Regions from separate parts of the Granulicella sp. WH15 genome, predicted to be linked through region 2. Evidence: predicted binding sites of a transcription regulator. Region 2 holds the regulator's gene; each other region holds the start of a gene.
What was found. Region 2 encodes LexA, which represses DNA repair genes until DNA is damaged. Its sites were predicted from a motif close to CANTTCGCTTTTTATTCGC; they were not measured.
Positions count from the first base shown of each region.

Region 1: FTO74_RS04810 (recombinase RecA) is a predicted target of LexA. The motif match lies at 7,226-7,244, and genes of this name have one in related genera.
Region 3: recA (recombinase RecA) is a predicted target of LexA. The motif match lies at 8,508-8,526, and genes of this name have one in related genera.

Region 1 is NZ_CP042596.1:1,091,249-1,101,808, reverse strand. Features, by position in the region: gene FTO74_RS04835 (ribonuclease H-like domain-containing protein) at 1-165, shown strand, start outside; gene FTO74_RS04830 (Abi-alpha family protein) at 235-1,008, opposite strand; gene FTO74_RS04825 (hypothetical protein) at 1,190-1,486, opposite strand; gene FTO74_RS04820 (error-prone DNA polymerase) at 1,473-4,688, opposite strand; gene FTO74_RS04815 (DNA polymerase Y family protein) at 4,681-6,195, opposite strand; gene FTO74_RS04810 (recombinase RecA) at 6,192-7,220, opposite strand; gene FTO74_RS04805 (hypothetical protein) at 7,568-7,810, shown strand; gene FTO74_RS04800 (hypothetical protein) at 7,910-8,113, opposite strand; gene FTO74_RS04795 (hypothetical protein) at 8,097-8,411, opposite strand; gene FTO74_RS04790 (hypothetical protein) at 8,419-8,868, opposite strand; gene FTO74_RS04785 (helix-turn-helix domain-containing protein) at 8,865-9,344, opposite strand; gene FTO74_RS04780 (hypothetical protein) at 9,374-10,051, opposite strand; gene FTO74_RS04775 (tetratricopeptide repeat protein) at 10,114-10,560, shown strand, end outside.
Region 2 is NZ_CP042596.1:2,776,847-2,787,406, reverse strand. Features, by position in the region: gene uvrB (excinuclease ABC subunit UvrB) at 1-402, opposite strand, end outside; gene FTO74_RS11620 (histidine phosphatase family protein) at 456-1,037, shown strand; gene FTO74_RS11615 (Nif3-like dinuclear metal center hexameric protein) at 1,212-2,099, opposite strand; gene bla (subclass B3 metallo-beta-lactamase) at 2,293-3,165, shown strand; gene FTO74_RS11605 (HAD hydrolase-like protein) at 3,173-3,877, opposite strand; gene FTO74_RS11600 (DUF4097 family beta strand repeat-containing protein) at 4,035-4,883, opposite strand; gene lexA (transcriptional repressor LexA) at 4,961-5,566, opposite strand; gene FTO74_RS11590 (response regulator transcription factor) at 5,860-6,636, shown strand; gene FTO74_RS11585 (hypothetical protein) at 6,639-6,902, shown strand; gene FTO74_RS11580 (sigma-54 dependent transcriptional regulator) at 6,899-8,137, shown strand; gene FTO74_RS11575 (flagellar basal body protein) at 8,295-8,642, shown strand; gene flgC (flagellar basal body rod protein FlgC) at 8,661-9,161, shown strand; gene fliE (flagellar hook-basal body complex protein FliE) at 9,195-9,497, shown strand; gene fliF (flagellar basal-body MS-ring/collar protein FliF) at 9,522-10,560, shown strand, end outside.
Region 3 is NZ_CP042596.1:4,350,409-4,360,968, reverse strand. Features, by position in the region: gene FTO74_RS18075 (hypothetical protein) at 1-161, shown strand, start outside; gene FTO74_RS18070 (hypothetical protein) at 383-808, shown strand; gene FTO74_RS18065 (MBL fold metallo-hydrolase) at 935-1,909, shown strand; gene FTO74_RS18060 (hypothetical protein) at 2,250-2,732, shown strand; gene FTO74_RS18055 (rhomboid family intramembrane serine protease) at 2,882-3,712, shown strand; gene FTO74_RS18050 (helix-turn-helix transcriptional regulator) at 3,817-4,224, opposite strand; gene FTO74_RS18045 (GNAT family N-acetyltransferase) at 4,400-4,903, opposite strand; gene fabG (3-oxoacyl-[acyl-carrier-protein] reductase) at 5,247-5,993, opposite strand; gene FTO74_RS18035 (FAD-dependent thymidylate synthase) at 6,084-7,688, shown strand; gene FTO74_RS18030 (glutaminyl-peptide cyclotransferase) at 7,692-8,447, shown strand; gene recA (recombinase RecA) at 8,629-9,696, shown strand; gene FTO74_RS18020 (MFS transporter) at 9,829-10,560, shown strand, end outside.

The DNA.
Region 1 (10,560 bases), 1.7 Mb from region 2:
AGAAGCATCTGCTGGAGTGATCGCATATGGGGTATGGACCTGATCTCGACGTACAAAATGCACCTCGGCGACTGCCCAACATTTCCCGACACGCACGAGGGGTCGGTAGAGTGCGACTGCTATATGACATTCAAGCTGTGGCAGCTATGGAACGAGACCAACTAAAAATTATGGACGGAAATCCAGCTTAGAAAGAAGAGCAATTCGGTGAAGTTTTCCTTCTTTGTTTTGTAACTACTCGGACTGGGCGGCCTCAGGCGGGCCGTCCTTTTCCGTGGGCTTTGGAGTTCCGCTGACCGCGCGGATAAAGCTTACCCCGTAATGTGTCAGCGCATATTTTATCGTCAAGTCCTTCTGAGCTTGGGCGAAGGCTATTTCAGGCAGCGATTGGGAGATTGCAAGAATACCGAGCCTCACAAGGTCCTGAATTACAAGCCGGATGTAGTTGAGTCGCGCATAATTCGCGTGGTCTTGCGCACTCATCTGATCTTTGAAAATTTGTGCCTCTACGTCATTTACGCTGCGTAGAGTTGGTTCGTAGAGGTCATAGAGCTTGTACACTTCGACCGGCCACATCGCCTGGGGATATGGGGAATTGTAGGGAAGAGGCTGAGAGAAGTATGCCCAAAGTCGGTCGAGGTAGCGGGCTTCGTCAGCGGTCATCTCCGATAGGGTCTGACCGAATGACGGCAAATATCCCTCGGTCTGGTCAATGGCGCTGTCTATGAGGTTTGCCCAGCGGTCCTGCAATGTGTCCTCGGACTGTACCGAAGCTCCCTGTAGCAGGGGCATGATGCGCTTGAAATCTTCAAATTCAGCTTCGCGTTTCCCCTTACGGCGCTGTCTGACTTTATCTGCAACCGACTTTAGGTTGTCGCCGATTGTTGCGTGATACAAATCAGCTAGGCTTTCCCCTATGGCCTTCGTAGCGGGCGAGAGGACATTCTTGACCTGCTCATTATTGAGGATGCTGAGCGCATCTTTGACCGCATTGGGATCAAGGTGCATGGTTTAGTCTCCATATGAGTTTTATCACTGTACCGTACCCACGAAATGAGCCCGTGAAGAATTAGCATCAGTATGCACGTTCACTTGCCCAATTTGGGTTAGTAATCAATTCAAAAACGGCATTGGGAACATGCTCGTTCGGCTTCGCGGGATACATCTGTCTGATTTTTGCCTGGCTGAATCACTTCGGCACTTCGTCATCGGTCGCAACGTACCACGCAACATCTTTCATTTGAAAGAGGTCTGGTGAGCGAGCGGTCAGATGCGAAAGAACAATCTTCGCAATACGAACGCTGTGCTCCACCTCTTTTTCCCATTCCATATTGGCAAGCCCGTCGCTGTGTGTCGGACTCCAGCGTGCCGTCCGGATGGCCAGCACCAGACTGGAAGCAATCACCAACGCGGGACCGAGCTTCTGAAAATCTACTTCACGGCGATAGCCGCCGATCTTGCGGTCATTAGGTTTAGTGGAAGTCATGCGACTGCACCTCCAAACCGTAGTCGGAAAGAGGCTTCACCCACGCTGCTTTGACATGGATGACATCATCCTGAATCTGTAGGACACCACCCGCGAGAACGAACTTGCTGGAGGTAACTGTTGTCTGATGTCTTTCATAGACATCAACCATAATGATGAGATTGGCTAGCCCGGCTTCATCCTCCAGCGACATAAAGGTGATCCCGTTGGCGGTGCCAGGACGCTGCCGTGCCGAGACGCAACCGGCAACCAGCACAAACTCTCCGTGACGCCGCTTCTCCAGATCGGCGGAACAAAGCACATTCTTTTTCCGAAGGGCTGCGCGGCGATATGCCATCGGATGTTTGCCGATGGTGAGGCTTGTTCCGGCATAATCGGCGATGAGTCTTTCTTCCGTGCTCATTTGCAGCAGCGGCAGATTTCCATCCTCCTCAGATAAAGCGTCCTGATTTTGTCGTAACAACGGACCCTCCAGCTTGCCTGCACGCTCGACTTGCCAGATCGCATCGCGCCGATGCCTCACTCCATCGATAGTGTTCAATGCACCAGCATTCGCCAATCGAGCCAGGTCATTTCGATTGACAGAGGGCACGCGCCGGGTGAGGTCGTCGATGGAGCGGAAAGGCCCATCTGCCTCACGGGCCTCGGTCAGTGCATCGACAGCTCTCCGGTTCAGCTTCTTCACATACCCGAGGCCGACACGCACAAAGAGCTTTTCGTTCTCTTCTTCGATGGTGCATTGCCACTGCGAGATCTGCACGTCAATGGCTCGCATGTGAACACCGTGACGTTGCGCGTCCTTGACCAACGTGGCCGCGGAGTAGAAGCCCATCGGCTGATTGTTCAGGATGGCACAGAGGAAAGCCTCCGGATATTTCACTTTGATATAAGCGGAAGCATAGGAAATCTCGCCGAAGGATGCTGCGTGCGATTCCGGAAAGCCGTAGAGGGCGAAAGAGCTGATGTTCTTAACGATCTGATCCTGCGCTTTGGAGTCGATGCCATTCTCGGTCATCCCAGCCCGCAATTTGCCTTCGAGATTCTTCATTCGTTCCCAGGAACGCTTCATGCCTACAGCTCGACGTAACTCATCCGCATCGGCACCGTTAAAGTTGCCTGCAATCATGGCCATCTTCAATAACTGCTCCTGAAATAGCGGCACGCCAAGCGTGCGTTCCAGAATTGGCTTGAGAGAGGGATGTGGATAGGTAACCGGCTGTCTGCCCATACGTCGTTCTAAATATGGATGAGTCATGTCACCCTGAATCGGGCCTGGCCGGATCAGGGCATTCTGCTTTGTCATGCAATATCGGGTCCTGGGCCGATGTTTCGGCAACGAAGCCATCTGCGCACGGCTCTCGATCTGAAACATGCCGATGGTATCGGCGCGAGAAACAGTCTGATAAACTTCGTCGTCTTCCGGGAGCTGCGCAAGATCTAATCTGTCTCCATAAAACTCGGGAACCAGGTCGAGGCAGTCGGAGAGAACGGCCATCATGCCCAAGCCAAGCAGATCGACCTTGATGATGTGCATGTCGGCACAGTCCTCTTTGTCCCACTGAATGACCGTCCTGTTCTTCATGGATGCTCGTTCCACCGGAACAACCTGATCGAGTTGCCCCTGACAGATCACCATTCCGCCGCTGTGCTGTCCGAGATGGCGAGGCATCCCCTGAATCCGCATCACAACTTCGACGGCCTTGGCGATTCGCTCGTTTTCCAGATCGAACCCGGCAGCTTTTACGCTGTGAGCGACTGTATCCTTTGGCCCGCGCCACTCCCAGTTGCCGACAGCGCCGGACATCTTATCCAGCGAATCGTTAGCGATCCCCATCACCTTTCCGACCTCGCGCATCGCGGATTTAGGTCGATAGGTAATAACGTTTGCCGTCATAGCCGCACCCAACTCTCCATAACGTTGGTAGACGTATTGGATCGCCTCCTCGCGTTTTTCCTCGGACGGCAGATCGAGGTCAATATCGGGCCACTCGTTCCGGCTTTCACTCAGGAATCTCTCGAAGAGAAGATCCATTCCAACTGGATCGACGATGGTGATTTCGAGCGCATAGCAGACAGCAGAGTTCGCGGCGCTTCCTCTGCCCTGAATCAGGACACCGTTGCGCTTACAGAACTGCACGATATCCCAAACGATGAGAAAGTACCCTTCAAAACCCAGCTTCTCGATGAGAGCAAGCTCATGCTCCACCTGTTTCTGTGCCCGCGCGAATAGCTTGCGATCTTTCTTCGGGCCATACCTTACCTGTACACCTTCGGCGACGCGCTTGCGTAAGAAGCTCTCCATGCTCTCGCCGTCCGGCACTGGATAACTGGGGAAGAGATATCCAAGATCGTCCAGCTCAAATTTCAACCGGGAGGAGAGATCGACGGTGTTCTCGACAGCATTGGGAACATCGCGGAAAAGCGAGACCATATCCTTTGCAGTCCGCAGATGGCGATAGCCATTGAGAGCAAGCAGGCGGCCCGCTTTGTCGAGTTCGGTGTGATACCGTATCGCCGTAAACACATCCAGAATTTCGCGCTCATACGCTGTCGCATAGCGAACCCCATTGGTGGCGAGCACAGGGAGATGGAGCGATTGGGCGATGCGGATTGCCGCCTGATTGCGCCACTCTTCCTCCCTCTCACAATGGCGTTGTAGCTCAACATAAACATTGTCGTGACCGAAGACCCGAGCGAGCCGTTCGACCGTCTCTCGGCCTTCCTCTTCGCCACCGCGCATCAGTGCCGCCGCTAACGGTCCTTCATTGCCGCCTGTAAGACAGATCAATCCCGCCGCATATTGCTCCAGGTCACTGAAGATCGCCGCACCCTCCGACTTCTTGGCCTCGCGCAGTTTGGACCGCGTGATGAGCTGGCAGAGATTCTGATATCCAGTGCGCGATTCGCAAAGCAGTGGAAGGCGGACAGGTTCTGTGATGTGCCGGTGCGGCAACCATGCGGGTGGCTTCAGTCTGGACCCGAGGGAAGATACCGCGACCTCTGCTCCCACATGCGCCCGAATCTCGTTGCGCTTCGCCGAGGTATGAAACCTCGCCGAGCCATAGACGCCATTGCGATCAAGCAAGGCCATCGCATGCATATTCAGTTCGACAGCTCGCTCGATCAGCTTCTCCGGCTCTGATGCGCCTTCGAGAAAGCTGAACGCACTCGCAGCATGGAGTTCCACATAGCGGTCAGTCATAGAGCGCCGCCATCTGCCACTTGTGTTCCAGAAGGTCGCGCATCATGCAGCAGTAGAGCATGGAGCCATCCTGCGACCGGGCGATGAGATCCCATTGCTCGCATCCCCAAAGTGTCTGCGCCCACCAGTCGCCTCCGACGATCCAAGGCCCATAAGCACGCTCGACCACATAGCGCTGCTCCCTGAAAAAGAACATCGAGGGCCGCAGGTTCTGCAATGTAACTGAAGCGGACTCCAAAGGCCGGAGCTTGCGGATTGACGCACGCGCCTGCTCTGCCGCTGCTACATCGGACTCACCGGAGGGCACGGTGAACGCCTCCATGCGGAATGGTTCAGTCGAATGCGAATCCTGAAGCACGGCGCGTCCGACATTGTTCTCGCCGACGATGGCCCGAATCCTCGCCAGCGTGACATCGAGACGGTCTGCCTCTGGAAGCTGGGGAGAAAAGAGACCGAGCTGGATTTTGGTCGTGCTGCCTGGCTCCGCCGATGCAGTCACGGCGAGAATTGCAGCGGACGGCGGATGCGCCTGCATATCGAGATGGAGGAGTTTGATCCAGAGCTGCTTATCTGTACTCGGCTGTGCCGGTCGGATGGTTCGCGTGTGCAATCCTCCGTCGTCTAGTGTCAGTGTGACCGTAAGAGCAGACAGGGAGAAGACACGCGCCGTCGCTCTCAGAATGAGTTGATCGAGTATCACTCCTACTGCCAGGAGTAATGAATCGAGCGGTTCTACAGGCGCGTCGAACTCTATGCGCTCTTCGAGTATGTAGGGTGGTTCGATTGGCTGGAAGAGATGGGGATGGATACCGAGCGCCAGTTCGCGGAGCCGTCTCCCTTCCTGCCCCGTCCGTGCAATCAGCTCTTTTTCCGGCAATGCAGCCAAAGCGCCGAGCGAGCGAATCCCCCATAATGCGAAGGTCTCTGCCTGCGCTTCCGTCAGATCGAGAACCGTCAACGGAAGCGGACTCAATGCGTCTGCTTCCTCATTCAGTGAGATGATCTGAATCGCCGATTTTGAGAGCGGGCCTCTTGCAAGAGACGCCGCCGCATGGAAGTTATGACTTACAGTAATTCGAGCCGAGATACCGAGCGACCTTACCCTTTGCAACAGACTCTGCGCGAGCATGGCAGGAGGACCAAACAGTCCCCGTGTCCCGGCAATATCGATAACGCAGAGAAAGGCCAGGTCATTACTGCACTCTTCGATGCGGGGAGAAAAGGCTCCCGCACATTCGAGCAATATGCTCTTTGCCCCTGATTCCGCTGTGGGGGATCGTGACAGGATGACAGGGTCAGGAAAAGTCTCGACCTCTACACGCGTCATGCCGTGTCGTATGCCCTGCAAGCGTGCTTTGCTGTTGAGCGAACAGACACGCTCTGACGGCGGCTCGCCTTCGAGGACAACGCATGGTCTGCCATGCAGGTCCGCACGAAGACGCAGCAATGCCTGACCGGGAAACTCCCGCACGTAGAGACACGCGTACAGTTCCGGAGGCTTCGTCATCGCGCACCCGCCCACGGCGTGCGGCTCTGCCATTGTGCACTCTGTGGTGGCTTTCGCATGGGGACGACATTGCTGGGAGTCTCAGCAAAGCGCTGCCGTTTGATCTCCGCGTGCGGCTGAATTCCAGTAAAGACCGTAGTTTCGTCCGCCAGGATCTCCGCTGGCCGAAGATGAATTGCCAGCTCCGCAGCGCTCTTGGCACATGCATGTTGGGCAAGGAGGAGCACGCTCGATTGTGTTTTCTCTGCCGCTGCGCGGTAACGGAACCAGGTCGAAAGCTCGATACGCGATACAAACGACGGAGCCATACTGGACAGGTCGAGCACCACGGCGCTGAATCCTCCCACCTGCAAAAGAAGGTCCGCCGCTTTCAATGCCTGTTCGATCCGCGACCACGGTTTCCGCGCAGCGGTGGTAAGGAGGGCGTTGGTCACAGTCATTCGAGATGCCGGTGTGAATTCCTGTCTCTCCTCACGCACCCTTCGTTGTGGTTCTGCGCAACGCGGGGCGAACAACTTCGTCTGAAGGAGATCGCCGACGGCATTGGAGATTCCCTTCACTTCATTGCGCGGATGGGAACCAAAGCCTCCACCATGCAGGCCCTGTTTCGCAGGTCGTGGAGCAAGGTACTTTTCCGGCAGCACGAAACTGCGTGCCCGGCGAGTTGTTGTCGTCTCTGCTGTGACGCCACACCGTACCCACAGAAGCCGGGCAAGATCGATTCCGGCTGCGGCAGCAGAAACCGGGTCGAAAGCATTCGAAGCGTCGATCCATGCGCAGACCTTCGACGCTTGCGTAAGGTGCGCTACAAACGAAAGTGCGATGTCTGTCCGTCCGGAACATTCAGGGCCGATTACTTCGCTCAGGACGCCAACTGGCAGTCCGCCATGCAACAATTCATCGAGCGAACCGATCCCTGTCTCGGTTATTGGCCGGATCAGCCTTGGGGCCGGAGTGAGGGCTGACGGAATCTTATCCGCGAGCGCTGATTCAATCTGGAGCCGAATTGTAGAAGTGGTAGCCATAACGCGTATTCGCCTTATCTTCGCCTATACTCACCTGCTGTCGTCAACTGCCGCTGCCCCAGGCTTGGTGCACATATGGAGTAACTGATTGTTGATAAAGGAGAAGTTTTTTTGGCAACTGTGGCCTAAAATATTGAAAAGGGCAAAATACCTGAAGAGCGATACGAAAAAGACAACCCGTACCCGACTGGTCATTTGACTCAGTCGCAAAAGATTCTCTCGACAGTGTCGAGAGAATCTTCTAAGTCATTGTTATCAAAAGGCATAGACTTTTTTCCGTCGGAAACCGCAGGAATGTCCATAAGACCCATCTAAATTAGGACATTCCACCTTGCCGGAGGCATTCGATGACCACCGCAGGAGAAGATTCTCAAGAGACGTTTAGCAAGCGATGGGATTTGGACGATCTGCCAGCATGTGAAGTGGGGATGATTTTGCTCTTTAGTTTCGCCAAAGCCTATCCGGTGGAATGCGCCGCTCTAAGGCCGACCGATCTTCTCGATTTTCGGGTAGTGCCTAATTTGCTTTCTGAGCCTGACGGCCCTTCTTGTAACACTCTTTGCATCGGCAATGCCTCCCTGCCTGCGTAGCACCATGTGACCCATCTCGGTAGAACCCGTCTAACGGCTTCCAGCCCTTACAGGAAGAACACACTTTTCCAACAATTCCGTTGCGCGTTTCGAGTGCCATCACACCTCCAGCGCCGAGTTCAAGGTGCTGCGTATCCATTCGGACACGGTTTGCTTGCTTGTCTTCGCCGCTAACTCAACGCGCTTGCGATCTTCGGCATTGAACCGAACTGGCACGATGCTGGACTTGGCCTGATCGTGAAGTTTTGGGCGGCCAACCGGATTCGGCTTTGGCTTGGATGGTGCTTTAGGCTGTTTGGGCATTGCGAAACTCCTGCGCGATGGCGGCGCGGACGGCGGTAATTGGGGAGACAACTGGCGGGACGTGCAGGACGGTTACGTGGTGCTGAGGTCGGTCGGGGGCATCAGTTTCGTGAGACCACGCATAGGATGTATTCGCGTCCGGGTGTCCGTGCAAGTCGAAGACTTCAACGATACCCTCCCAGATCGTCTGCCCGTTCCATACCTCTTTCACAGGCACACTTTCACGGTGCGTGGCGGGCGCACCGTGGAGTTTGTGAATCGCATGTTTTAGGTCTTCGATGTACGAGGGGATCGCCATAGGATTTTTAGTAGCATCCATTACACGGGCACAAACACTTAACCGCGAAGACTGCAATTACAATCCAAGCTGACATAAACAAAACCGGAATGAATAGAATCATTCCGCTGGGATGTTGACCTAGGGGGCGTCCGCTCCCCGTATGTCTGGTCGCATAGTCGAATCCCTCACACTCTAGGGAGAGCTTGTTTTCTATATCCTGCACGGACTTCCACCAGTAGGCGACGTAATTGTGGACCCCCTCGCTGGTGATGCGCCAAATAAGTGCTGAGGCTAAACCCAAAAGAGCAAATGCCAAACCGACCCACATATGATGGTGTTCTACGACGTACCAGCATCCAGCTAATGCCGCCGTTTCAAACGCGGCGAAATAGTTGTTGCGCACCCAATATGAATCAACCTCGTACCGCCATGTCTCGAAAATCTGTTTGTATACTTCGTGTTTGAGTTCGCTCATGCAGTCGCCTCCACCAAGTCTCCGGCCGTCCAAAAAGTAGGTGTAACTCCAGCGGCCATTGCCGGAGTACAGCGGATCGTATTGTGGCGGCGCACAAAATTGTAATAAGCGAAGTGCAAGCCAACCGCCGTCTCAGCATCTCGATTGCCTACTCGGAACGCAGGAACCAACTTTATCTCTGCATCAATCGCGCAGAACGGCCATACGTTGCCTAACCGCGGATCATCTCCGTCTCGGACGTGGCGATCTTTCTTGCCGATGAATCCCCAAATCTCGTCCATCTCCAGCCGATTGCAAGTGAGGTCGCGCATGGTGGAATCCATCAACGCCGTGCAGCCCTGTCCGACTTTTACGCCTAGCCGCATGATCGTGTCGCGATGAACGCCCGTCATACGCTCAATTGAACAAATGCTTGAGCCTTCGGCCAGCGCCGCGATAATTGTGATTTGCTTATCGGTTTGTAAGACGTTGATCATAGCTCCTGACCCGAATAAACGTATTACATTTATTTCAGTGTATCAAGCGGCCTGCCGTACTTTTCCCAAGCCTTGTTTGATTTTTTCCCTAATTCGTCAGCATGGTCAGCGAGCGCGGAGCGTACATCAACGTAAGGCAGCTCGGAAGGATAACCAACTTCAACGACTCTTGATTTGAAATCAGGAATTAAGGATTTCATCGTGACGATGTGGTGAGAATAGAGGACTAAGAAATCACGTCTCCCGTCAATTAGCTTCCCCGCGTTCTTTGCCGAATAATTACCTAGAGTGTCTTTCAAGGTAAGCGGGTGAATTAGCCGCTCACCTTCGTTATTCCAGCTATGCCAAAGTTCTTCTAATTGGAGGGAGAGTGCTTTAGCGCGGCCTTGCAGTAGGTCATAGACAGCGAATTCTGCTCCCGCAATCATCACCGCTTCGAGTATCTTCTTTGTTTCGGTTGATCCAGCGTTAACTGCTACACGACCACTTATCCATCGACCCGCCGCTGAAAACAGCATTATGGCAAGTGCGGCGCAAGCCAGATAAATAGGGAGCTGCCAGAGAGAGGGGATATGAGTCCAAGACACAAGCATCCCCCTCACGCACGCCACGACTGAGGCTGAGCAGAGAAAGACAACGACCTGTGCTGCAAACTGAATTCGTTTGCCCCAGTCCAGTAGGCTCTTGAGGACTTCAATTGGCTCCATGCCCAATCGTTCCACCGAAGAGTGTCAATGTCCAGTAATTTATGTGATACATTTTCTCCATTATGTTCAAACGTTTGGCCTTGGCAGTTGCCGCAGCCCTCGCAATTGGTACGCTGTCCGCCCAATCAAACGGCGCTGCCAATGAGAAAAATAACGGGGCAGCACAGAGCCAACCAGCCGTTCATGCGTCGAACAGCATAGACAAACAGACCAACAGCGAAACAAATGATGCCAAACCCGACAATAACCCGCCAGCCTCGGACACAGCCACCGCCTATTGGTGGAAAAAGCCCGAGTGGTGGACTTTGATTGTTACGGCACTGGCTGCTGGAATTGTTGGCTGGCAGTCTTGGGAAACCCGCAAGGCGGCGCAAGCCTCTCTGTTGGGCGCTCAGGCCAGCAGCGCTCAGGTCGAACACGCTAAGAGCACCCAGAGAGCGCAACTTAGCGTTGAACTTGCGCCCCCGGAATTCAACCTTGAGCCAAAGTTGGGTGGATATCCCGTCGAT
Region 2 (10,560 bases):
CGCGTCGCGCCGCTCGAAGAGCGACCGCGTGGCCGAGAGCCGCAGCTTGTCCAGCTCCTCGTTGATCGTCGCTTCCTTCTCGATGAAGAGGTCGCCCGCGGGAATGTACGCCTCGGGCTGGTAGTAATCGTAGTAGCTGACGAAGTACTCGACCGCGTTGTTGGGGAAGAAGGTCTTGAACTCGTGGTAGAGCTGGGCCGCCAGCGTCTTGTTGTGCGCCAGGATCAGCGCCGGACGCTGCAACTCATTGATGACGCTCGCCATCGTGAACGTCTTGCCGGAGCCGGTGACGCCCAGCAGCACCTGGTCCTTCTCGCCCGCGTTCAAACCGGCGCACAGCTCGCCGATTGCCCTTGGTTGATCTCCCTGTGGCTTGTACGGTGTAGTGAGCTGAAAATCCATCTCTATAGAATACTGGACGCAGGCAAAAATCTCGCCTTGGGAGCATCTCGAAAATGGCCGTAGAACTCTACCTCATCCGCCACGGCGAAACCGAATGGAGCCTCTCCGGAGCCCATACCAGCCGCACCGACATCCCCCTGACCGACCATGGCCGCCGCCGCGCCGTGGAACTGCGCGAGTTCCTGACCGGCACCACCTTTGCCCGCGTCCTGACCAGCCCGATGCAGCGCGCCCGCGAGACCTGCGAGATCGCCGGACTGGGCCAGCAAGCTACCATCGAAGAGGGCCTGCGCGAGTGGGACTACGGCATCTACGAGGGCAAGACCACCAAGGAGATCCGCGTCGACCACCCCGATTGGAGCGTCTGGAAGGACCCGATCATCGACGGCGAGACGGTAGACCACGTAGGCGAGCGCGCCGACGGCATCATAGCCCGTGCCATTGACGGACTACCCGACGGCAGCAAAGCCGCGCTCTTCGCTCACGCCCACATTCTGCGCATCCTGGCCGCCCGCTGGATCGGCCTGCCCGCAGCGAGCGGAAGCCTCTTCGGCCTGGGCACGGGAAGCGTCAGCATTCTGGGCTACGAGCGCGAAACCCGCATCATCCGCCGCTGGAACCGAGAGTTTGAGTAAGTTTTAAAAGCGCCCTAACGCCGGGCGGGCGGCACTTTGTGCGGTCTTGGGGCGGATGGGGGAGTTATCGGCAGAGGGCCTTCCGTTGGTCGGCGTGAGCATCTTTGATTCCGACCAGCGGGAGGACCCATGCCGTTGATCCTTTCCATGCAGCCCCGAGAACGGCACGAAGTGCTAGGCGCAGTGAGTAGTTCCCCAGAAGGGCTCCCGAGCCGCCACAAACCCTACTGGAACCTCCTTCACGAAACCCCGCATCCACTCCGCACACCAGATCATTCCACCCTGCTCCGAGAGCACATGCCCCACCACGATCAGCGCCTTTTTGTTCCCGGCCTGAATCGCGTCCTGGCAGTACTCCACCGCCTCCCACTCCCTCGTCTCGCCGCAGACCAGCACGTCCACGTCCGGGCTGGCGAAGAACTTGATCCCGTTCTCCCGGCTCAGATACCCCCAGCTCGTCTGCACCCGTCGCACCGGCAGGGCCGGATCGCCCAGCACCCGGATCGTATTCGCTTTCAGGTGAACCTGCATCTGACGCACGAAGGTTGCCAGTGGAACTCCATCAAATACAAAGCGTTTCGGATTTTCAGCCTCGACGACGTTTTTCTGCCACCCAAGTTGCTCCATCATCCCCTGCGCGATCCCGTCCGGCTTGTGCGCGTGCCAATGGTCGTGGAAGTGGAAGATGGCGACGTCGTGCTTCTGGCAGTAGTCCTGTTTGTACTTGAGGGTGGCATCGTCCTTGATGTCGTCGATATGGTCCTGGTGCAGGTAGAACGGCGTCTCGTGGGTCACGATCATGTTCTTGCCCTCGGCAACGCACCGCTCCACCACGTCCAGCGTCGCCATCATGGTCGTGGCGATGCCGCGCACCGGCGTCTCCGGCGATCCGGTGAGCAGGTTGTCCACCGTCGTTGGCCGCCAGGGCACGCCTACCTGCTTCTTGATCCGGTCGATTACCTCACCGGCGGTTAACGGAGCCGCAGGAGCTTGTCCCAATGCAAGGCCAGAGACGAGCGCACCGCTCGCAGCCACAAATGTACGTCGCGAAAACTCGCTCATGTGTAGGATTCCTTCGTGTATGAAAAAGGCTGAAAAAGCTTCCGCGCGCCAGCCTACACGAGAATAGTTTGCGATGGCAAAAATAACCCGCAAAGCCAATATCCCAGCTCTATCCGTAGGAGATAGACTGGTTCGGCCCTGGCAGGCTCGCTCCTGACGGTCTTCCGGCAAATTTACGTTGAGGTCGTATCGAATGCGCAGATTTACGCAGTGGTTTGCCGCCGTTCTTCTACTTCTGATCGCTGCGGGACCGTCCGCGCTCGCCCAGCCCGACTCCGCCCGTATGACGCCGTTTCCGGGCTTCCGCATCGCCGATAACCTGTACTACGTGGGCAGCAAGGATCTCGCCTCCTACCTCATCACCACGTCGCAGGGCGACATCCTCATCAACAGCAGCTACGTCGCCTCCGTCCCGCTTATCCAGAAGAGCATCGAGGGGCTTGGCTTCAAGATGAGCGATATCAAGATTCTGCTCATCAGCCACGCGCACGACGACCACGATGCGGGCAGCGCCGAGATCAAGCGCCTGACCGGGGCGAAGTACATGGTGATGGACGCGGACGTTCCCGTCGTCGAGAGCGGAGGCGCCAGCGACTTCTTCTACAACTCGCCCAAGAACCGCTATCCGCCAACGAAGGTAGACCGGGTGCTGCACGATGGCGACGAAGTCCGGCTGGGCGGCGCGGTGCTGGTAGCCCACAAGACTCCGGGCCATACCAAGGGCTGCACCACCTGGACCATGAAAGTTATGGACAAAGGGAAGAGCTACAACGCTGTCATCGTCGGTAGCTGGAACGTGAACCCTGGCTTTCGTCTGGTCGACAACAAAGCCTACCCCGAGCAGGCTCAGGACTACGAGAAGACCTTCCGCATCCTGAAGTCGCTGCCGTGCGATATCTTCCTCGGCGCGCACGGAGGCTACTTCGACATGCTGGACAAGTACTCCCGCATGAAGTCCAGCCCGTCGAATGTCTTCGTCGATCCCGTCGGCTACAAGGCCATGGTGGAGAAGAAGGATCTGGAGTTCCGCAAGGAGTGGAAGCGCCAGCAGGAGGGCGGCAAGTAGCGGCTCCTCAGTTCAACCCCAGAGCTGCTGGCCAATCCGACGCCCGATCTACTACCGCATCCGGATGAGACGACGGCAGGGTCTGCGGAGCCAGCCCGAACGTACAGCCCAGCGACCGCGCTCCGCAGTTCTTCGCCGTCAGGATGTCGAAGGAGGAGTCGCCGATCATCACCGTGTCGGCTGGTGTCAGCGTCTTGCCCGCAATCGCGCTCGCCTCCGCGATCAGTTGCAGCAGCCCCTCCGGATTCGGCTTCTTGGTCTGGAACGAGTTGCCGCCGTAGTTCTGGAAGAAGTAGCGATCCAGCCCGAAGTGCTCGCAGATCGCCCGCGAAGGATCGACCGGCTTGTTCGTCAGCACGGCCATCAGCACCTGTGGATGACGCTCCCGTATGGCGGCCAGGGCCTCCATCGCGCCAGGATAGACGTACGTGTAGTCCAGCTTGTGCACCTTGTAATAGCCGATGAACCAATCCAGTGCTTCTTCGATGAAGGCATCATCGTGCGGGTCAGGCTCGTTGGCGATCAGGTGCACATGGGCCAGGGCGCGTCGCACCAGCGTGGTCGCCCCGTCGCCGATGTAACCGGAGATGACCTCCTCGGAGAGTTGGGCGCGGCCGTAGTGGTTTAGCGTGGCGTTGACGGAGTTGCAGAGGTCGATTCGAGAATCGATCAGGGTTCCATCCAGATCGAAGACAAGCAGTTTAGGCAGCATCCTTCAAGCCTAGTACGTCGTACCGTTCTCGGGAAGGTATGGGGGAGATTATCTATATAGGGCCTCCCGCTGGTCGGCAGCGAGTGTATTTGATTCCGACCAGCGGGAGGACCAGCGTGATGATTCTGCCCAACAGCCCAAGAACGGTACGAAGTACTTAGTTCACCTCGATGTCTCCCGAGCCCGTCCGAACCTCTAGCGATGGCCCGCCGCCATTCACCTGCCCCGAGAGATGATGCCGCTCCGCCGACATCTGCGGCGCGCCCGGTTGGGACACATGGATCGACCCCGATCCCGTAGCCGCATCGAAGTTAAACCGCGCGTCTGCTCCAAGGTGCAGCCGGATGGACCCGGAGCCCGTCTGTAGCTTGGCGTCTCCGGCCAGCTTGCCGTTGGCCTCGATATCGCCCGATCCCGTCCGCGCCATCAGGCCGCCCGCAAGCCCGTTGATCCGAATGGACCCGGAGCCGGTCTCCGCCTTTACATCGCCGGAGCCAATCTCCTGAAGATCCACATCGCCCGATCCGGTGCGCAGGGCAGCCGGCCCCTGTATGCCGTGCGCCCGCACCGATCCCGACCCCGTCGCAGCGGCTAGAAAACGCCCGACGTTGTCGATCTCCACGTCACCCGAGCCGCTGCGGGCGTTGATCGCCACGGTCTTCGGCACGCTGATGTCGTAGTCGATTGTGATGTTGTTGTAGAGCCTCCGGTCGTCGGTCTCGCCCAGACGAACGGTGTTGCCGGATTGCTGCACCGGCGGAGCCGCGATGATCTTTTGGATGCGCTCCTCCACATTATCCCCGGCATTCCAGCCGCTGTAGACGTGAGCGCTGACATGGATCTGGTCTCCCTGCCCGGGAAAGACGCGGATATGCCCCGAGCCGGTGGAGATATACAGATCGGCGGGGCCGGAGAGCGGCAGGGTGCGTTCGAAGTTGCCACCGGCGGCATGAGCGGCGGTGGTGAGGATGAAAAGGGCGGCGGCAGTGAGAATTCGCAGGTTCATAGTAGCTCCTTGATATGGGAGTACGCGGGCCCGTCTTATTTTGTTCCCGGCTTCTCGCCGATAATTCTCAAAGAGCTTCAGGCGTACTTGCGCAGAATCCCCAGCACCTTGCCCTGGATGCTGACGTTCGCCGCCGGAGCGTAGATGGGAGCCATCTCGGCGTTTGAAGGCTGCAGCCGGATCATCGCTCCTTCGCGATAGAACCGCTTCAGCGTGGCTTCGCTGCCATCGACCAGGGCGACGATGATCTCGCCCTCGCGGGCTGTCCGGGTCCTCTCGACCAGAACATAGTCGCCCGAGACGATGTGCTCGTCGCGCATGGAGTCGCCTCGCACCTCCAGGGCAAAGACCTCGCGGTTGCCGATGATGTCGCCGAGCGAGATCGACTCCGCCGCCTCGATCGCCTCTACCGGCTTGCCCGCCGCGATCCGTCCCAGCAGCGGCAGGCGGTCCTGCCCGCGCTTGCTCGCCCGCGGCGGCAGCACGTCGATGGAGCGGCTGCGGTTATGCGCGCGCTGCAGCAATCCCTTGTTCTGCAGGTTTGTCACGTGCTTATGTACCGTGGCCAGCGAGTTCAGCCCGAGGCCGGAGGCGATCTCCTCGTAAGAAGGGGAGTATCCGTTCTTCTGTGTGAAGCCGGAGAGGAAGTCGATCACTTCTTTTTGACGCCGCGTGATAGCCATGCCGTCATTGTAGCGAATAAAAAGCGAACGGCGATAGCAAATTTGATTCGTGTCCGATTTTGGTACACGAGGAGCCGCTTGGAACCAAAGGATGGCTCGTTTTCATTTTGGTCCGCGGCTTCCTGATTTGGAAAGTGTTCGGGATTCGTGCTCCGATCCTCTTGCCCGGAGCGGGGCCAACAATGCACTGTGGTTTCAGTCAGAGCACAAGGTTACGAAAGTTGCTTTTTGTGAAAGTTACATTACCTGTTTCATCCCCGCACACTACTAAACTCGGGCGGGGGGAGAAAACAATGCGAATGCTAATTGTGGAAGATGATGCTGCCTTGGGTCCTTTACTCCAGCGGGGAATGAGACTCGAAGGATATGAAACCGAATTGGTTACCGATGGTGAAACTGCGGTAACCTCGGCTCTTGAACATCAACCCGACCTGATTGTGCTCGATCTCAACCTCCCCTGCAAGGATGGAGTCCAGGTCCTCGAAGAACTGTACGGCCGCGTCCCCTCTACCTCTATCCTTGTCCTGACCGGCCGCAGCACTGTGCAGGAGCGTGTCCGCTGCCTGAACATCGGCGCCGACGACTGCATGTTGAAGCCCTTTAGCCTGAAGGAGCTGACGGCCCGCTGCAACGCCCTGACCCGGCGGCGCAATCAGTTCGCCGATCCCGTCCTGCGCCACGGCGATATCGAGCTGAACCGGCTCGACCGCAAGGTGATGCGCAACGGATGCCGCGTCGACCTTACGGTCAAGGAGTTCAGCCTGCTGGAGTACCTGATGCAGGCCAGGGGCCGCTGCTGCTCGCGGAGTGAGTTGCTCCGCGAGGTCTGGCAGATGTCTCCGGACGCTGGGACCAACGTCGTCGATGTCTATATCAACTATCTGCGCAAGAAGCTCGGAGCGGGACGTTTAGGAGAGCTGAGTGACGACCGGCAGTTCATCGAGACGGTCCGCGGCGCAGGTTACATGCTTAGCCCCGAAGTACGCCGGCGCCCCTCTGTGCCGGTCTTGATGCCCATCTTTAACGACACCATTCTGCCATCCAACACCCCCAGAGTAATTGGAGCGTAACCGTGTGTGATCTTCTGCTATCGAACCGAAGTGCAATGCCGGACAGCCTTGTCAGCGAGATTGCGACGGGCCTTCACGATCTCTGTCAGCCGCTGTCAACCCTGCAATGCCATCTCGAGATCGGCATGATGGATGCCACTGCAACCGCCATGAGCGCGGCTATTGCCGAGGCTCTGCATGTGTGCGTGCAGCTGAACGACCAGGTGCGTGGAATGCAGATTCGCGTGCTGCAGTCGCGCACGGCTCGGGAAAGTGAGGGGCTATGACCTCTTCCATGCCGTTGCGCGATATGGATGCGGGGATCGTCGCCGCGCGTTCGGTGGTGCTGGCAAGTGCGGATGCAGACCTGCGCCAGCGCCTGAGAAAGAGCCTGAGTGGGCTGCGCTGGACGGTGCGTGAGGCGAGCGGCGGCGCGGAGGCGATGATGCAGATTGAGAGTCTTCGCGCCGAGGCTCTGCTGATAGATAGCTGGCTGCCCGACCTTGAGGCCTCAGAGCTGGAGTCGCAGCTGCGGCTGCTCTATCCCGCGATGGATATCCTGCGCGTGGATGGCCGCATTGAGCCTGGTGGCGCGAAAAGTCCACGGCGCAACGAGCTGCTGCATGCTCTGCGTGAGGCTGCGGATGGTGGGCCCGTGTTGGTCTCGGCACCTGCTCCTCCGCCTATGGTCACGGTTTCCGAGACTATTTCGGTTCCTATTGCGCCCATCTTCTTTGACGGGGCTACTGCGTCTGCTCCGTCCATTCCAGAGATGGTTGGAGAGAGCGCCTCCATGCGCGAGCTGGCGCGGATGATCCGGCTGGTGGCTCCGCGTTTGGCCACTGTGCTTATCGAAGGCGAGACAGGCACGGGCAAGGAGATCGTCGCGCGCTCCGTGCATCGTCTTAGCAACCGTGCGTCGAAGCCCTTTGCTGTGCTCAACTGCGCGGCGATTCCAGAGGCGCTGCTTGAGGCCGAGCTCTTTGGGCATACGCGCGGGGCTTTTACCGGTGCGGTCCAATCGCGCACCGGACGCATTGAGGCGGCGAATGGAGGCACGCTCTTTCTTGATGAGATCGGCGAGATGCCGCTCGCGTTGCAGGCCAAGATGTTGCGGTTTCTCGAGTGCGGCGAGTTGCAGCGAGTAGGGGACAACGAGACTGTTCGGGTCGATGTACGCGTGGTCGCGGCGACTCATCAGCCGCTGGAACAGAGAGCCGCGGAGAGGAGCTTTCGGCTCGATCTCTATCATCGCCTGGCGGTCTTTCCCGTTGCTGTTCCTCCGCTGCGGGAGCGCATGGATGACCTTCGGCTATTGGTGGAGTTCTTCCTTGAACAGATGGGCCGAGAGATGCCGCGCAAGCGCATCGCCCCTGCGGCGTTTGCACGGCTGGAGCAGCATGACTGGCCCGGGAACGTGCGTGAGCTGATGCACGTTCTTGAGCGCGGCTCCATCCTTGCGGGTGATCAGCCCGTGATTTCTGCGGAAGATATCCGCATCCACCGCAGATCCATCGTCTAGGTTCTCTATAAGTTCTCTTTGGCCACTCGGTCCAGGCCACCGGGTGGCCGTTTTTTTTCTAACGTGAATTTCTTGGTCTGCTCTCGCTTAGCAGACTCTTATCTGGCAGGCATCTGGTGTGGCCTTTCACATGCTTCATCACAGGCGGAGGCAAGCCATGCAGGTGACGACCGCAACCAGCGATGAGTTGACCAAATATCTCGATCTCACAGCCGACCAATTGAAGCTGACGGCGGCCAACATGGCCAACGTGGATACGCCCGGCTATAAGACGCAGGGTTTCGACTTCGAGCAGGAGCTGAGCGAGGCGCTGCACGGAGGCTCGGGCCAACCAAAGGTCAGCGACGTCGATGGGCTCGTCGCGCGGCCCGACGGCAACACGGTCTCGCTCGATCGCGAGAGCCTGCAACTGGCCAAGGCGCAGTTGCAGTTTCGTGCAGGAGTGGAGCTGCTCAAACATCAGTTCAGCGGCATCATGTCGGCTATCCACGCCGATGCCAAGTAATCGTATGAGGAATCTGTAATGAACCTGTTTGGAGTGATGGACATCAGTGCGTCGGCCTTGAAGGCGGAGCGGGTGCGAGCGGAAGTGGTGGCCTCGAATATGGCGAACGCCGAGACGACGCGCACCGCCGACGGTAAGCCGTATCAGCGGCATCACGTGGTCTTCGAGGAGCAGGGGGATGACAGCTTCGGCTCTTCGCTTCTTGGCGAGAGTGGTGGACATGGCTTTGGCTCCAGCTTCTCATCGAGCTTTGCATTGACCGGAGGCTTCGGCTCCTCGTCCGGTGCCATAGGTGGAGTTGCCATAGGTGGAGTGATCGAAGATGCCGCCGACCCGCTTCGCCGCTACGATCCGCAGCATCCCGATGCCGGTCCCGACGGCTATGTCTCCTATCCCGATATCAACCCGCTCACCGAGATGGTCGATCTGATGGGCGCGACCCGAGGCTACGGCATGAACGCCTCGGCCGTGCAGGCAGAGAAGAACATGCTCAGCAGTTCACTCGACATTTTGAAATAAGTGCTTAAAAAGTCACAAATAGAAAGGTAGGCCATGACGGGAATCGACCAACTCGCCGGAATAGTCTCAGGAGCCATCAACAGCCCGCTCGCATCGTCCACACCCAGCGCTTCGCCAGTGCCTTTCAGCGGTGTGCTGAACTCGCTGATCGATCAGACGAACAGTCTCGACAAGCAAGCCAGCGATGCGATCAACGGTCTTGTCAGCGGTCAGGGCGTTGAGGTTCACGACGCCATGATCGCGACCCAGAAAGCCGACATGGCCTTCGAGCTGGCTTTGCAGGTAAGGAACAAGGCCGTCGGGGCCTATCAGCAGATGATGGGGATGCAGTTCTAGCCACGATCTTTCGAAGGATACGCAATGGCAGATGCAGGGCAGGTGGCGGTTACAAAGATGGAGCCTGGCACCACCTCGGGTGGAGTGATGCAGCAGGCCAACAAGCTACTGAGCGGCGCGCGCACACGTTGGGGGGCTATTCCCGACCAGCGCCGCCCGTGGATGATCGCGGGTGTTGCGATGATCGCCGCTCTGGTCGCCGGTATGTTCTGGTATGCAGAGCGGCCGGATTGGCGTGTACTCTTCTCGGGGCTCGAGAGCAAGGACACGCAGCAGGTCTCGCAGGAGCTTGCCGCCGCTGGCATCTCTTACCAGATGACGCCCGATGGCAGTGGCATCGAGGTCCCGGCCGAGATGCTCGACAAAGCGCGCATGGAGGTCGCGACCAAGGGGATGCCGCAGTCGGGCCGCCTTGGCTTCGAGCTCTTCGATAAGCCTAACTGGGTCGGCAGCGAGTTCGACGAGCATGTCAACTATCAGCGTGCGCTTGAGGGCGAACTGGAGCACACTATCTCGACGTTAGGCGTGGTTCGCTCCGCACGCGTTCATCTTGCGATGCCACAGGTGTCTCTCTTCGCGGAAGATCAGAAGCCCGCCAAAGCCTCGGTCATCATGCATCTCAAGCATCCGGCTTTGCCACAGGAGCAGGCAGACTCCATCCGTAACCTGGTTGCGGGTGCAATCGAAAACCTTAGCCCGGATCAGGTCACGCTGGTCGATGCCGATGGCCGCGTGAACCTGCAGCCACGTTCACGCAGCGCGGCCGAGGGCGATGCAGAACAGGCTCTCGAGAGTAAGTTGGTGGCGATGCTGGAGCCTCTTGCGGGGCAGGGCAATGTGCGGGCTTCGGTCAATGTTTCCTATGATGAGGCGGGCGAAGAGCGTACCGATGAGGTATACGATCCATCGCAAGCCGCTACGTTGAGCACGCAGAAGAGCGAGCGCACGAGCGGCTCCCCGAAGGGTGCCTCCGGCGTTCCGGGCACTGCAAGCAACTCGCCCTCGGCCTCTGCTCCTGGAGCGGTAGCGGGCAGCAGTGCGGCAGCGGCGCCGGGCACGCCGC
Region 3 (10,560 bases), 1.6 Mb from region 2:
TCACGGGTGAGCTGGCGCGCGTCCGGCCTATCATTCTGGTCGACGAGCCGCCCACGCCCGACCTCTTCTGCGTCGATCTCGACCCCGAGGGCAAGCCTCTCGGCACCTCCGGCCGGTCGATCCTGCTCTCGGATATAGCCTCTGTCCGCATTTCCTCGTAGCGTTATATTCTATTTACAATCAAACACTTAGGATCGTAATCCACAGGAAATCCACTGCTGTGGGCACGCTATCGTAATGATAGGTGCCGACCACCTGTGCAAAGCTGACTAGGCTTCATTCATCGGCAATGACTACAATCGTCTGCAGTCACTTTTGCCTCTTTGCACCACTTCTCCCTGCCTCCGCAATTTACTCAGAACGCTTTTGCGAGGGAGCTTTTATGGCAACACCGATCTCTATCCTCATCTTCGGGCAGGACTCGCTCCTGCTCTCCACGCGGCAGTGGATTCTAGCCACCAGCGGCCACTCCGTACGCACTACGGCCCATCTGCCGGACGTCCGGCAGATCCTTCTCGCCGAGCAGATCGACCTGCTGATCCTCTGCCACACCCTCCAATCCGACGACCGCGACCGGGCGCTGGCGTTCCTCAAATCACGGGCCATGCAGCGGCGCGAGTACGCACCCAAACACCTGATCCTGACAGCCGGGATCTCCGGCTACGATGAGCCGCTGGGCGAGGTGCTGGACGCGATGGAGGGGCCTGCACAACTGGTCCGGAAGGTGCGGACGATGACCCAGGGTGAGCCTCTTGCAGCCGGAAATCCCCGTGCCGGTGAGCCGATTGTGATGGGCTGCGTGTTGTAGCCGAGGCAAGAGCACGCGAAGCGTCGAGAACCGCACGAAGTGCTGCCCGCCCGGCGCGAGGGCGCTTTTGTTTTGGAATCTAGAAAGAGTCTCGTAACCCACATGTAAACCGCGTATGTTAACCAAATGCGCATCACTGTCCTGGCCTCGGGTTCCAAGGGCAATGCGACTGTCGTTTCGAGCAGCCGCACCCGCCTCCTGGTCGACGCCGGGCTCTCCTGCCGCGAGCTGCTCCGCCGCATGGCCATCTCCGGCGAGAACCCCGAAACCCTCGACGCCATCCTCATCACGCACGAGCACATCGATCACGTAGCCGGACTCGCCGTGCTGGCGCGCCGCCTGCGCATCCCGGTCTTCTTCACCGAGCCGACCCACCGCGCCTGGGTCCGGATGCTGACGCCGCGCACTACCATGACCTACGCCAAGTGGCTCGATCATATCCAGCAGGAAAAAGCCGCCAAGGCCGCCGCTGCCGAAGAGTTGGAAACCCTGCCCAACCGCTCCGACGACCCCGCTGCGACGCTCGAGCTGCCTGTGGAAGAAGCTGTGGAAGACGCGGCCGAATCCACCCCGCCCTCACGCAAGCAAGACCCGGCCTACCTGCCCGCCGTCGAGTACTTCCGCGCCGGGACCGACTTTTCCATCGGCGATATCGCCGTCTCGCCCTTCACCATCCCACATGACGCCGCCGATCCCTGCGGCTTCGTCTTCGAGTCGGCGGGCGTCCGCACGGCACTGGCCACCGACCTCGGCTACATGCCGCCTAACGTCAAGGCCGCGCTCAAGCGCATCGACCTGCTGCTGCTCGAATCCAACCACGACCTCGAGATGCTGCGCGACGGCCCGTACCCGTGGTCGGTCAAGCAGCGCGTCCTCTCGCGAGTCGGCCACCTCTCGAACGAGGCTACGGCCGAGTTCCTCCAGAAGGACTACGACGGCGGCGCTCACACCATCATCCTCGGCCACCTCTCCGAGTCCAATAACGTGCCCGAACTGGCACTGTTAGCCGCTGAGCAGGCCCTCGGCAACCGGATGCGGCTGCTTGGCAACCGTATTCTCATCGCCCGCCAGTCCGAGCCGCTCGAGTCGGTTCAACTGTAAGAAAAGCAACGGCAAAAGCGCCCTAGCGCCGGGCGGGCGGTACTTCGTACCGTTCTCGACGCTTCGCGTGTATTTACTAACTTCGCCCCTCCCGGCGTCGTTTCCCCGCCAAACCCTGTATCCTAGAAACAGAGGAGAACTCGGCCCGCGTGCCCGCATCCGCAGCCGCCGAAGGATCCCACTTTTGCGACAGTTGACGGCTACCTCCAGCGTTTTGCAGCCTTTCCTCCGGGGCAGGGAATACCCGGTTCGCAGGCCACACATCCTGCTAACCCGCAACAATTGCATCATTTGCTTCCTCCGGGTCGTCAAACGAAGCTAGAATGAGGTCAACCACCTTATGATCAACCGAGCCCTGCGCAAATCGAGGAAAACCCTCCACGATGCTTGCACCGATCACGTCGTCGGCGCGATCCTCTCCGGCTGGCGCTACGACATCTCCAGCCTCTCGCCCGAGATGCGCACCGACTACGAGTCTCACCTGGCCGATTGCAGCCACTGCCGCCACCGCCAGCGCATCGCCCGCACCATCGACGTGCTCCTTCTCTCGGTGAGCACGCTCTCGATCCTCGCCTTCCTGCTCGCCGCCGTGGTCATTCGCCGGATCGAGCTAATCACCCACGTCGGCGCGCTGCACGTACACCTGCGCCAGACTGCCATCGCCATCTCGCTCGAGGCCGTCGCCATCGCCGGCCTGCTCTTCTCTTCGGTTCTGTGGACGCTGGTCGCCATTGCCACCCCGCTGCCCGGCTTCCTGGGCGGCATCGTCCAGCAGCGCCTGCCATCCGAGCTGCGCGAGCGCCTCGCCCGCCGCCACGCCTAAGTACTTCGGGCGGTATCGGGAAATTAGTTTCTGAGGGCCTTCCGTTAGTCGGCAAGGGGAATCTTCCTGCCGACCAACGGGAGGCCCTACACAGTTAATTCGCCCATACCGCATCGAGAACGGCCCGAAGTGCCCTATCCTTGAAGCTGATGCATGACTCCGCGGAGCCCGAGATTCTCCCCGCTCAGTACGCCCTGGCCGAGCCGCCCGCTCGCGCCGAGCGCTCCGAGTGGAACCCCCTCTCTGCCCCCGGAACCTACCTTCTGCTCGGCATCAACATCGCCGTCTTCCTATGGATGGTCCTGCACGGCGTCTCGATCACCAGCCCCACGCCCGAGCAGCTGCTCCACTACGGCGCCAACTCGCCCGCGCTGGTCGTCGGCGAGGGCGAGTGGTTCCGCCTGGTCACCGCCACCTTCGTCCACATCGGCATCCTCCACATCGCCACCAACATGTGGTGCCTCTGGAACCTCGGCCTGCTGGGCGAGCCGCTGCTCGGCCCCTTCGGCCTCATCGCGGTCTACATCCTCACGGGCGTCGCGGGCAACCTGCTCTCGGTCGCGTGGGATATCTTTATGGCGCTCTGGAACCACGCCGGGCTTGAGGTTTCGGTCGGCGCGGGAGCCTCGGGAGCCGTCTTCGGCATTGCGGGCATCCTCATTGTGTTGCTCTCCAATCGCAGGCTGCCCATCCCGTGGGAGGAGCTGCGCCGCCTGCGCACCTCGGTCATCCGCTTTGCCGGGATCAACCTGCTCATCGGCGGCGGCACGATCCTGGGCTCGGCCATCTACTCCGGCTTCATCCGGATCGACAACTCCGCCCACATCGGCGGCTTTCTCTGCGGGCTGGCCCTCGGCCCCGGACTGCTGCCTCGCATGACCGCCGGACGCAGCCGCTACCTGGCCCGGCAGAAGCTCACTTTCGCCTTCGCGGCCTTTATCTTGTCGCTCTTCGGTTACTGGATCGCCAACTTGGGCTAAGTCGCGCCATCTTCCCGCTGGTCGGGAAAAGATGTTCGCTGCCGACCAACGGGAGGCCCTCAGAAGATCATTTCCCCATACAGCCCCGAGAGCGGCACGAAGTGCTAGCTCATCGAGCTGGAGGCGAACTTCCTCACCATCGCCAGCAGCAGCCGACGGTCGCTGTCCGACAGGTGCGCCGAGTAGCGCTGCACCTGCGTCAGGAAGCGGATCTGCTCCTCGCTCAGGTTCAGCGACGAGACCTCCCGGCCCACCGGGTCCTCGGCAAAGAACTGCGAGAGCTGCAAGTCCAGTGCGCCCGCGATCTTCTGCAACGTCTCCAGCGACGGGACGGTGTGACCGTTCTCCACGCGCGAGAGGTAGCAGCGCAGCAGGCCGGTTCGTTTTTCGATATCACCCTGCGACATCCCCTTTTGCAGGCGATAGTCGCGAATCGTGCCACCAATATTCATCGAGATCGACTTCACGGACGCCTCGGCCTGCACGGAAGGAACTATTTGCATATCAGCCATTGACCACAAAGTAACTATGTCGGGAACAGGAAGCAAGCCCTAAGTGATTGACCACAAGGAAATACCGTACCGGGAAAGGTTCCTGGCAATGGAAACCTCAACCGATACTTGAGGTAGGGGCTCCTGTTGGAACCACGCTTGTTATTGTCTCTTAAGGTAATGACTAATAAGTAAATTATCGTCCCAGTTGCAGGCGGAAGAAGACGATTCCCGGCACGGGATTGTCGTTGAAGCGGTCGATCTCGACGAACCCCATCGCGCCGTAGAGCCGATTGGCCTCGGGCATCGCGGCGGGCGCGGTGTCGAGGTAGAGAGCCGTGTATCCGGCCGCGCGAGCCCACTCCACAGCTCGGTCGACCAGCCGCCGTCCCAACCCCAGCCCGCGAGCCTCGGGGGCTACCCAGAGCCGCTTCATCTCGCAGCTACGCTCATCCGGAGCGGCGGATTGCACCCGAATCGGCTTGATCGCGCAGCATCCGACCGGCGTTCCATCACGCAGCGCGACCAGCAGAGTTCCGGAGGGTGAGGAATAAGCACCCGGCAGAGAAGCCAGTTCTGCCTCGAAGCCCTCAATGCAGATTCCCGCAGGTCCCCCGGCCAGATATGCGGCGTAATCCCGCATCAGTGCCCGCACCCACTCGACTTCGACTGCTCCTGACGCCTCTCGAATGACGATCATGAGCTATATCCGCATATTTTCTTGGAAGCCGCAATATCCGGGTGCTCCGGAAAGCGCTGAAGGCGCACTCTATACCAGACTAGGGCAACGCCCTAGGTGACCAGGCATAAAGGCAAGACAAGGGCTGAAGGCCCGACCTAGTTTCTGCCACAAACCTGTCCTGCCGGACGGGCCGCCTGCGCGGCGGGCGGGCGTTTACACGCCTTTTTACTGCTTCGCGTGGTCCTCCCGTTGGTCGGAAACAAACAATGCTCGCTGCCGACCAACGGAAGGCCCCATACTGCTAACTCACCCATACCGCCCCGAGAACGGTACGAAGTACCCCCGAGAATGGTACGAAGTACTAATTCATGTACATGCCGCCGTTTACGTCCAGCGTGTGGCCGGTGATGTACGCTGCGCTCTCCGAGGCCAGAAACGCCACCGCCGCCGCAATCTCCTTGTCGGTGCCCGGCCTCGCCAGCGGCACCTGCCCCATCATCGCCATGCGCTGCTCGTCGGTCAGGACCGCCGTCATCGGCGTCTCAATGTAGCCCGGAGCCACGGCGTTCACCGTAATCGTGCGGCTGGCCAGCTCGCGGGCCAGAGACTTCGTCAGCCCGATCAGCCCGGCCTTCGACGCGGCGTAGTTTGCTTGCCCCGCCTGCCCGGTCTCCCCCACCACGGAGGTGATGTTGATGATCCGGCCCCAGCGCCCCTTCAGCATCGACGACATGCATGCCTGCGTCAGCAGAAACGCGCCCGTCAGGTTGGTCGTGAGCACGTCGTCCCAGTCTTTTCTCTTCATCCTCATGGAGAGGATGTCGCGAGTAATCCCGGCGTTGTTCACCAGGATCTCGACCCGGCCGAAGTGCTCGATGACTTCCTTCGCGCCGGCCTTGATCGACTCCTCGCTGGAGATGTCCAGCGCGAACGCCTTGGCCACGCCGCCCGCGGCTTCGATCTCCGCGGCCACCTCGGCCAGCTTGTCGGTGTTGCGGGCCGCCAGCGCGACCTGCGCGCCCGCCGCCGCCAGTGCCAGCGCGCACGCCCGTCCAATGCCCTGCGAGGCGCCTGTTACCAATGCAATTCGTCCAGCCAATGAGTCCATCCCAAGCATTATACGAACCGGACGGGACTTGAACGAATTGGCGAATCGAAGACATTTTGCAGAACCGTCCGATTTATCCTTGGCCTACCCATGCCCGACGCGATCCCGATCCCGACCAGCCCCGCCGAGACCTGTCCAGCCCAGCCCCCCGTAACCGACGTCTACGCCATCCACGGCGCGGACCCCGAGGTTCTGGCCTACGCCATGGCCAAGTACTCCCGCTCGTCGCTCAGCATGCGCGAGTCGCTGGCCGAGATCAGTTCGCAGCGCGCCGAGCAGTTCCTCAACACCTTCTACTTCCAGTACGGCCACCGCTCCATCGCCGATCTGGCGCACATCCCCTTCGCCATCGAGCGCCTGTCGCTGCTGGCGGCCATCGCGCTGGTCGACGAGCAGCGCTGGGACGGCCAGGAGCGCTCCACCCGCTACCAGAACTTCCGCCGCTCCGGCTGGTTCACCCCCGCGCTGGGTGCGGAGACCGCCGCCTACACCGCCGCCGTCGAGTCTCTCTTCCATTCCTACGACGCTGTCAGCGCGGGGATGCTCGAAGCCCTCAAGCTAGCCATCCCGCTGCCCGATCCCACCAGCGATCGCGCCATGAAGCCCGACGCCTGGGAGCGCACCCTGAAGGCCCGCGCCTTCGACGTCGCCCGCTACCTGCTGCCGCTGGCGACCAATACGTCGCTCGGCCAGATCGTCAACGCCCGCACGCTGGAGACGCAGGTATCGCGGCTCCTCACTAGCGAGTTCGCCGAGATACGCACCATCGCCGAGCAACTCCGCGTGGCCGCCACCGGGCCAGCGTGGAACGTCCAGCAGCCCGTCATGCAGCAGCTCTGCGACGAGATCACGGCGCTCGACCCGGCGCTCGGAGCCAAGGCCGCCGAGACCCTCCTCCGCCCCATCAACACCGCCCCCACGCTGGTCAAGTATGCCGTGCCCAACCCCTACCTCGCCGAGAGCCGCACCCTCGGCGCGGAGTTGGTAGCGGAGTTGATGGGCACCCAGGCCATCGACTCCACTCCCATCGTCGATCTCCTCGACGGCGACGAGCCGCTGGAGGTCGAGCTGGCGACCTCGCTCCTCTACCCGCACGCGCACTACGGATACCGCCAGCTCCGCTCGAACGTCGCCGCGTTGCCCTCTGCGCGCCTCACCGAGATCGTTGCCACCATGACCCGCTCGCGCGGCCGCCACGACGAGCTGCTCCGCGGCTTCAGCTCTGGGCACAGCCTCCGTTTCGACATCCTCATGGACATCGGCGGCTTCCGCGACATGCACCGCCACCGCAAGTGCACGCAGCTCCTCCAGGGCTTCACCGACCTCCACGGCTACGACGAGCCCATCTGCCCCGGCCAGCCCACGCTCGCCGAGGCCGGGCTTGAACAGCCGTACCGCGCCGCCATGGACGCGGCCTTCGCCGCCTACCGCAGCCTGCGCGACTCCGGCGCTCCCGAGGCCGCGCAATCGTCCCAGTACCTGCTGCCGCTGGGCACGCGCTGCCGCGCCATGTTCAAGATGGACCTCGCCGAGGCCGTCTACATCTCGGAGCTGCGCTCAGGCATCGCGGGCCACTTCAGCTACCGCCGCGTGGCCTGGGAGATGTATCTCGCGGTCAAACGCCAGCACCCCGCGCTCGCCCCGCTCTTCCGCATCGACGATGTGTGGGAGCCGGTCGACCTGCTGAAACGGTAGCCTATGCGGATACTTGCCCTCTTCCTTGCATTGCTGCCCGGCCCTGCCTTTGCTGCTGCTCCAGTGGATGGCTATAAGGTCGTGGCCACCTACCCGCACTCCACCGACAGCTACACCGAGGGCTTTCTCTATCTCAACGGCCAGTTCTACGAGGGCACCGGCCTCAACGGCCACTCCGCCGTCCTGGCCATCGACCCCGCGACCGGCCAGCCGACCCAGCGCCGCGACCTGCCCCAGCAGTACTTCGGCGAGGGCATCGTGGACTGGGGGTCAAACCTCTACGAGTGGACCTGGAACGAGCACACCTGCTTCGTCTACGACCGCTTCAGCCTGCGCCTGTTGAAGCAGTTCGCCTACACCGGCGAGGGCTGGGGGATGACCCGCACGGCCCGCGAGATCATCACCAGCGACGGCTCCTCCACGCTGCGCTTCCGCGACCCCAACACCTTCGCCGAGACCCGCCATGTCGTCGTCCGGGACGGCAGGCAGAGCATCGACCGTCTCAACGAGCTGGAGTTCATCCACGGCGAGATCTACGCCAATGTGTGGCACACGGACCGCATCGCCCGCATCTCCCCCGCTGACGGCCACGTCATCGCCTGGATCGACCTGACAGGGCTGCTGCCCGAGGGCCAGCGGGGCAACGCCGAGGCGGTCCTCAACGGCATCGCCTACGACGCCCAACACGACCGCCTCTTCGTCACCGGCAAGCAGTGGCCTAGCGTCTTTGAGATCAAGATTGTCCCGCATCGTCCATGAGGGAGGCTAAATTTTCATGTCAAGGCATGAGAGAGGGCACGGTTCCCGAATTGGCACCTTTCTTTCGCCTTTTATTTGCTTTTCTCTGAATCGGTGCTAGACTTCGTTCTGACTCATCCTCTAATGGATGGCAACATATTCGCAGCACACATTCGCATCAGGGATTGGGAGACAAGTTCACGTGGCCGATGACCGTGGCAAGGCAATAGAAGCAGCGCTTTCACAGCTTGAGAAGCAGTTCGGCAAGGGTTCCATCATGCGCCTCGGCGCGAAGGGCGCGATCGGACCCATCGCCGTCATCCCCACCGGCTCCATCTCCTTCGACAACGCGCTCGGAGTAGGCGGCGTCCCCCGTGGCCGCGTCATCGAGATCTATGGCCCGGAGTCCTCGGGTAAGACCACCATCACCCTCCAGATCATCGCCGAGGCCCAGAAGGCTGGCGGCCTCGCGGCCTTCGTAGATGCTGAGCACGCCCTCGACCCGCAGTACGCCCGCAAGCTCGGCGTCGACGTCGATAACCTGCTGGTCTCGCAGCCCGACTACGGCGAGCAGGCGCTCGAGATCGTCGAGGCGCTCGTCCGCTCCGGAGCGATTGACGTCCTCGTGGTTGACTCGGTCGCCGCCCTCGTCCCCAAGGCCGAGCTGGACGGCGAGATGGGCGAGGCCCAGATGGGCCTGCAGGCCCGCCTGATGAGCCAGGCCCTGCGCAAGCTCACCGGAGCCGTGGCCAAGTCGCGCACCTGCCTCATCTTCATCAACCAGATCCGCGACAAGATCGGCGTCATGTTCGGCAACCCCGAGACCACCACCGGCGGCCGCGCGCTCAAGTTCTACTCCTCGGTTCGCATCGACATCCGCCGCATCGGAGCGGTCAAGGAGGGCGACGTCGTCGTCGGCTCCCGCACCAAGGTTAAGATCGTCAAGAACAAGGTCGCCGCCCCCTTCCGTGACGCCGAGTTCGACATCCTTTACGGCGAGGGCATCTCGCGCGAGGGCGACACGCTCGACCTCGCCGTGGCCAACAGCATCGTCGATAAAAGCGGAGCGTGGTACAGCTTTCAGGGCGAGCGCATCGGCCAGGGCCGCGAGAACGTCCGCAGCTTCCTCAAGGAGAACAAGGAAATCTTCGGCCGCATCGACGCCGAGGTCCGCAAGAAGCTCGGCATTGGCGCCATGCCCGCCGAGATTCCGGCCATCCCCGAAGAGGGCGTCGAGAAGGCTGTCGAGGTCGTCAAGGGCCGCAAGTAAATCCGCAGCAGGGAAGAGGCACGGATCAAGATGGGACCGAAGATACTTCCGGTTCCGATTTGATCCGTGCCTCTTTCCGTTTTATCCGGGGAGCCTTCCTTGAACGGCGGCGGGACGGCGATAATAGACCCAGTGGACTCCAGCTCTGTCTTTCGCGAACCCTCTTACCGCCGCTTCTGGATGGCTCGCATCTGCTCGACCATGTCCTTCCAGATGTTTGGCGTTGCCATCGGCTGGCAGGTCTACGCTCTCACTCACAGCACCTTTGCGCTGGGCATGGTGGGGCTGGTGCAGTTCACGCCCATGCTGCTGCTGATGCTGGTCGTCGGCCACGTCGCCGACCGTTTCAACCGCAAGACCATCATCAGTATCTGCCAGGTGGTCGAGTGCTCCACTGCCGCGCTGCTCGCGGTCTCCAGCTACTTCCACTGGCTCCATCCGGTGGGCATCTTCTGCGCCGTAGCGGCGGTCGGAGCCTGCCGCGCCTTCGAGACGCCTTCAACCCAGGCGATGGTCCCCGGCTTGGTGGAGGAATCGAAAGTTCCCGCCGCTATCGCCTGGTCGTCTTCGGCCAACCAGAGCGCCACCATCGTCGGCCCGGCACTGGGCGGCCTGCTCTACGCCCTCGGCGCGCACATCCCCTACGCGCTTTGCGCCTGCCTCTACGCCACTGCCTCGATCCTCTCCTCAGGCATCCGCCCGCGCCGCCGTGCAGAGGCCAAGCCCGCCGCCACGGCCAGCTCTATCTTCTCCGGCATCCACTACATCCGGGCCCGCAAGAACATCCTCGGAGCCATCTCGCTCGACCTCTTCGTGGTTCTGCTCGGAGGGGCAACGGCGCTGTTGCCCGCCTACGCCCGCGAC